One region of the Pseudomonas shahriarae genome, then DNA from elsewhere that is predicted to be linked to it. Evidence: predicted binding sites of a transcription regulator. Region 1 holds the regulator's gene; the other holds the start of a gene.

The links. Region 1 encodes FliA, which starts transcription of late flagellar genes. Its sites were predicted from a motif close to CTAAAGTTTNNNNNNNNNNNGCCGNTAA; they were not measured.
Region 2: the regulator FliA is predicted to act here: its motif matches at 1,473-1,500, upstream of HU773_RS27925 (methyl-accepting chemotaxis protein).

What each region holds. Positions count from the first base shown of each region.
Region 1 is NZ_CP077085.1:1,887,994-1,891,108, reverse strand. It holds gene HU773_RS08490 (protein phosphatase CheZ) at 1-716, opposite strand, end outside; gene HU773_RS08485 (chemotaxis response regulator CheY) at 735-1,109, opposite strand; gene fliA (RNA polymerase sigma factor FliA) at 1,277-2,017, opposite strand; gene fleN (flagellar synthesis regulator FleN) at 2,014-2,847, opposite strand; gene flhF (flagellar biosynthesis GTPase FlhF) at 2,948-3,115, opposite strand, start outside.
Region 2 is NZ_CP077085.1:3,935,552-3,938,666, forward strand. It holds gene HU773_RS17395 (Na+/H+ antiporter family protein) at 1-1,303, opposite strand, end outside; gene HU773_RS27925 (methyl-accepting chemotaxis protein) at 1,541-3,115, shown strand, end outside.

The DNA.
Region 1 (3,115 bases):
TGAATCTGCGGACCTTCACCCTTGGCGAGGTGTTTTTGTGGATCTTTTTCCGAGAGGATCGCTTCGCGGTCGTGTTCGATGCCGGCAAAACGGTCGACTTGGCCAGCCATCAGCACCAGTTTGAGCAGGTTGCTTTCCACTTCGGTGACCAGCAGGGTCACGCGCTTGATCACCTGACCGGTAAGGTCCTGGTAATCCTGGGCCAGCAGAATGTCATTGAGGTTGCTGGAAACCGTACGGTTTTCCTGCTCGCTGCGTGACAGGAAGCCTTCGACCCGACGCGCCAGGTCACGAAATTCTTCAGCGCCCACTTCGCGCCGCATGAAGCGGCCCCAGTCGGTGCTCAACGCCTTGGCCTCGTTGGCCATGCCGTTCACCAGGGGCGTGGCGTTTTCCACCAGGTCCATGGTGCGATTGGCTGCCGCCTCAGTCAGCCTGACCACATAGGACAGGCGTTCGGTGGCATCAGTGATCTGCGAGATTTCCTCGGCCTGGGGCATGTGCGGGTCGATCTGGAAATTGACGATCGCACTGTGCAACTCACGGGTGAGCTTGCCCACTTCCTGATACAGGCCGCGGTCGCGGGTCTGGTTGAGCTCATGGATCAACTGCACTGCGTCGCCGAACTGGCCTTTTTCCAGGCTTTCGACGAGTTGGTGAGCATGTTTTTTCAGGGTCGACTCAAAGTCGGCCTGCGATGATTCTTTATGCTCCATAGCTCCCCCGTGGCAGCATCAATGACCGATGCGTTCGAAGATTTTTTCAATCTTCTCTTTCAAGGCCAGTGCAGTGAATGGCTTGACCACGTAGCCGTTGACCCCGGCCTGGGCGGCTTCGATGATCTGTTCACGCTTGGCTTCAGCGGTCACCATCAGCACAGGCAGGCTGCGCAGCTTTTCATCAGCGCGCACGTGGCGCAGTAGATCAATGCCGGTCATGCCAGGCATGTTCCAGTCAGTTACCAGAAAGTCGATGCTCCCGCTGTTGAGGATCGGAATCGCCGTAATGCCGTCATCCGCCTCGACCGTGTTAGTGAACCCAAGGTCACGCAACAGGTTTTTTATGATCCGCCGCATCGTTGAGAAGTCATCAACGATGAGGATTTTCATGTTCTTGTCCAATTCGACCTCCAAGCAGTCTTAAACGCGTCCAGCACCTGGGCGCGCCATATCATTCAACAGGCATTACACAAAAAGGACTGCTGGGCACATCACGGGCCGCTCCCGCCGGGCTTGCGCCCTGGCGGTTATCGTTCGCAGTGTCCCCACACTGCCTGTCAGCGCGCTCGCCACTCTCCCAAACGCCCCCGCAAGCGGGCCGCGCATTGGCTATGAAGCTGGCTGACCCGCGATTCGCTGACCCCCAGGACCTCACCGATTTCCTTGAGGTTCAGCTCTTCGTCGTAGTACAGCGCCAACACCAGCCGCTCACGTTCCGGCAGATTGGCAATCGCCTCTGCCAGGGCGCCCTGGAAGCGTTCATCTTCCAGGTCGCGTGAAGGCTCCTGGTGAGCACTCGCGCCATCCTCATGCAGCCCTTCATGTTCGCCGTCCTGTAGCAGGTCGTCGAAACTGAACAGGCGGCTGCCCAAGGTATCGTTCAAAATCCCGTAGTAATCGTCGAGACTCAATTGGAGTTCGGCCGCAACTTCGTGATCTTTAGCGTCGCGACCGGTTTTTGCTTCAATTGAGCGAATTGCGTCACTCACCATCCGGGTATTGCGGTGGACCGAACGCGGCGCCCAATCACCTTTACGCACCTCATCGAGCATCGCGCCACGGATACGGATACCCGCATACGTCTCGAAACTCGCACCCTTGCTCGCGTCGTACTTGGTCGACACTTCGAGCAGGCCGATCATGCCCGCCTGGATCAGGTCTTCGACCTGGACACTGGCGGGCAGGCGTGCCAGCAGGTGGTAGGCAATGCGCTTGACCAGGGGCGCATAGCGCTCGATCAATTCGCCCTGGCTGTCACGCGCCGACTTTTTGTAAAGGTTGTAGCCGCTGGCTGTCATAGCACCGGTCCTGCACTCGTCTGATGCACCAATCGCTCGACGAAAAACTCCAGATGCCCCCGGGGATTGGCGGGCAGTGGCCAGGTATCGACCTTCTGAGCAATTGCCTTGAACGCCAACGCGCATTTCGAACGAGGGAACGCTTCATAGACTGCACGCTGCTTTTGCACAGCCTTGCGCACACACTCGTCATAGGGAACTGCGCCGACGTATTGTAAGGCGACATCGAGGAAGCGATCCGTGACCTTGGTCAACTTGGCGAACAGGTTGCGCCCTTCTTGCGGGCTCTGGGCCATGTTGGCCAGCACGCGGAAGCGGTTCATGCCGTAGTCGCGGTTGAGCAGTTTGATCAGGGCGTAGGCGTCGGTGATCGAGGTGGGCTCGTCGCAGACCACCAGCAAGACTTCCTGCGCGGCGCGCACGAAGCTGACCACGGACTCGCCAATCCCGGCGGCGGTGTCGATCACCAGCACGTCGAGGTTGTCGCCGATATCACTGAAGGCCTGGATCAGGCCGGCATGCTGCGCCGGGCTCAGATGCACCATGCTCTGGGTGCCGGAGGCGGCCGGGACGATGCGAATCCCCCCGGGCCCCTGTAACAGCACATCGCGCAGCTCACAGCGGCCCTCAATGACATCGGCCAGGGTATGTTTGGGCGTCAGTCCCAGCAGAACGTCAACGTTCGCCAGGCCCAGGTCGGCATCCAGCAGCATGACGCGGCGGCCAAGCTCTGCCAGGGCCAGGGACAAATTCACTGACACGTTAGTTTTCCCGACGCCACCTTTGCCGCCGGTCACCGCGATCACCTGTACGGGATGCATGCTGCCCATGTTCTTTCTTTACCTTGTCTTGCTTAGCCGCAGGCTACATAGGGTGGCCGCGGTAGCAGACCATCAATGTAGGTACATTGCACTGTGTTCATGTTGCCTTTCAGCCGACCCGTTTGGCTGGGTTGTGATAGAGGTCGGCGAACATATCCGCCATCGCCTCTTCACTGGGTTCATCCTGCATTTGCACACTGACCGCACGGCTGACCAACTGATGACGGCGCGGCAGATGTAAGTCATCCGGGATCCGCGGCCCGTCGGTCAGGTAGGC
Region 2 (3,115 bases), 2.0 Mb from region 1:
CAAACCAGCCAAATACCAGCAACGGCAGGTTGTAGTGCAGGAAGGTCGGGACCACGGTGTCCCAGATATGGTGGTGCTGGCCGTCGATGTTCAAACCCGAGGTCGGCCCCAGGGTGGAGTCGGACGCCGGCGAACCGGCATCGCCCAGGGCCCCGGCGGTGCCGACGATGCAGACAATGGCCAGCGGGCTGAACCCCAGTTGCACACACAGCGGCACAAAAATCGCCGCAAGGATCGGCACGGTGGAAAACGACGAACCGATGCCCATGGTCACCAGCAGGCCCACCAGCAACATCAACAGCGCACCCACGCCACGGCTGTGGCCAATAAAATCGGCCGAGTCCTGCACCAGCGTCTGTACCTGGCCGGTGGCCTTGAGCACTTCGGCAAACCCCGACGCCGCGATCATGATGAAGCCGATCATCGCCATCATTTTCATGCCTTCGGTGAACAGATCATCGGTGTCGCGCCAGCGCACGATGCCCGATACCGAGAAGATCAGGAAACCCGCCAGGGCACCGATGATCATCGAGTCCAGCCACAACTGGATAATAAAGGCCGAGGCAATGGCCAGCCCGGCGACCAGCAGGGTCAGCGGGTTGTACTGCACCGCCACTTGCTCGACCCGCTCGATCTTCTGCTGGTCGTAGATGCGCTTTTTGCGGTAACTGATAAACACCGCCACCAACAGGCCGAACACCATGCCCAGCGCCGGAATACCCATGGCATGGGTAACGTTGACCTGGCTGATATCCACCCCGCTCTTGGCGACATTGGCCAGCAGGATCTGGTTGAGGAAGATATTGCCGAAGCCCACCGGCAGGAACATGTACGGGGTGATCAGGCCGAAGGTCATGACGCAGGCGATCAGGCGCCGGTCAATCTGCAACTTGGTCAGCACATACAGCAGCGGCGGTACCAGCAGCGGGATAAAGGCGATATGGATCGGCAGGATGTTCTGCGAGGCAATCGCCACCGCTCCCAGCAGGCAGATCAGCAGCCATTTGACAGAACTGCCGCCAGTGGTGTCCTGGCGGCCCACCAGCAGCAGGGCCTTGTCCGCCAGGGCATGGGCCAGGCCGGACTTGGCAATCGCCACCGCGAAAGCACCGAGCAATGCGTAAGACAACGCCACCGTGGCACCGCCGCCCAAGCCGCTGTTGAACGCGCTGAGCGTCGCGTCGATCCCCAGGCCACCGGTCAAACCGCCGACCAGGGCACCCACGATGATCGCGATGACCACATGCACGCGGGACAGGCTGAGCACGAGCATGGTACCGACCGCGGCGATTACTGCGTTAATCATGGTTACCTCAAGACAGAAATATAAACACAACACGTGCCGGCGCCCCGGCCAGATGTCGACCACGGCACACGCAGAAAGGGAGTTTTATTAGAGGCCGCGCACTTTGCAGCAGCCGGCGCGCCATGTCAAAGAACGACGTCGCGAATAGATTCAATTGAACGTATGAATAAAGAAAAACAACCGGCGGCCGATAGCGTGGATTATCTCTGTCGCAACGAAAGGTTAAGGATCTCCATGTCGCTCAGGCAGCTGTCCATTCAATGGAAAATCACCCTCCTCGCCGGCCTTTGTCTGTTGGGCATCGTGACCCTGCTGGTGGGTCTTTCGCTGTATCGGATGGACCAGAGTTCGCAACGGGTCCAGACCTCCAGCACACAGATGCTTAATGTTGCCGCCCAATCGCGCATCGAAGCCCAGGGTGAAGTGCAGGCGCTGGGCATCCGCCAGCAATTTATGGACGCCTACCAATATGGCCATGGCTTTTCGCGCCAGGTGCTGTTTTTGCGCGAACAGGCCGAAAAACGCTTCCTCGATGCCTTCGACCTGCGTGAAGACCTGACCCGCCAGGTCAAGGCCGCCCTGCAAGCCAACCCGGACCTGTTGGGCCTGTCCCTGGTCTTTGAGGCCAATGCCCTGGATGGCAAGGATGAGCTGTTCGCCGGCCAAGCGGAGCTGGGCAGCAATGAAAAGGGACGCTTTGCCCTGTACTGGTCGCAGCCGACACCCGGCACCCTGACCTCGATGGCGCTGCCGGAAAGCGATATGTCCGACACCAGCGTCGGCCCCAGCGGCGAGAAGGCCAACACCTGGTTCACCTGCCCACGCTCCACCCTCAAGCCGTGTGTGATCGAGCCGTACTTCTATGTGATCGACGGGCACAACGTCTTGCTGACCAGCATCGTGTTCCCGCTCATGGCCAATGGCAAAGTCATCGCCTCGCTGTCGGTGGACATCAACCTCAACAGCCTGCAGGCAGTCAGCCAGAATGCCAGCCGCGAGCTGTATGACGGCCAGACCAACGTCAGCATCATCAGCCCAGTGGGTTTGCTGGCCGGCTACAGCCCGGATGCGAGCAAGCTCAGCCAGCGCCTGGACAGTGTGGATACCGCCAGCGGCGCACAACTGATCAGCGCCATGGCCGGCAGCACCCAGACCTACAGCCTGCGTACCGACCATCAACTCAAGGTGCTGGCACCGTTCCAGCCCATTCCCAATGGCAAGTCCTGGGGCGTGTTGCTGGATGTGCCGGAAAAAGTCCTGATCGGCCCCGCCGAAACCCTCAAGGCCGAGCTGGATGCCGACAACACCAAAGGCACCCTGCTGGAACTGGGCCTGGGCCTGCTCGCCGCCATCGTCGGTTTGCTACTGGTGTGGCTGATGGCCCGCAGTGTCACCCGGCCGATCCTCGGCGTGGCCCATATGCTGGAGGATATCGCCAGCGGCGAAGGCGACCTGACCCGGCGCCTGGCCTACGACAAGCGCGACGAGCTGGGCGAACTGGCCAGTTGGTTCAACCGCTTCCTCGACAAACTGCAACCGATCATTGCCGAGGTCAAACGCTCGGTGCAGGACGCGCGCAGCACCGCCGACCAATCAGCGGCAATCGCCAGCCAGACCAGTGCCGGCATGGAGCAGCAGTACCGCCAGGTGGATCAGGTGGCCACCGCCTCCCACGAAATGAGCGCCACCGCCCAGGACGTCGCCCGCAGCGCCGCGCAGGCGGCACACGCTGCACGGGATGCCGACCAGGCCACCCGCGAAGGCCTGACGGTGATCGACCGCACCACCACCAGCATCGGCCACCTGGCT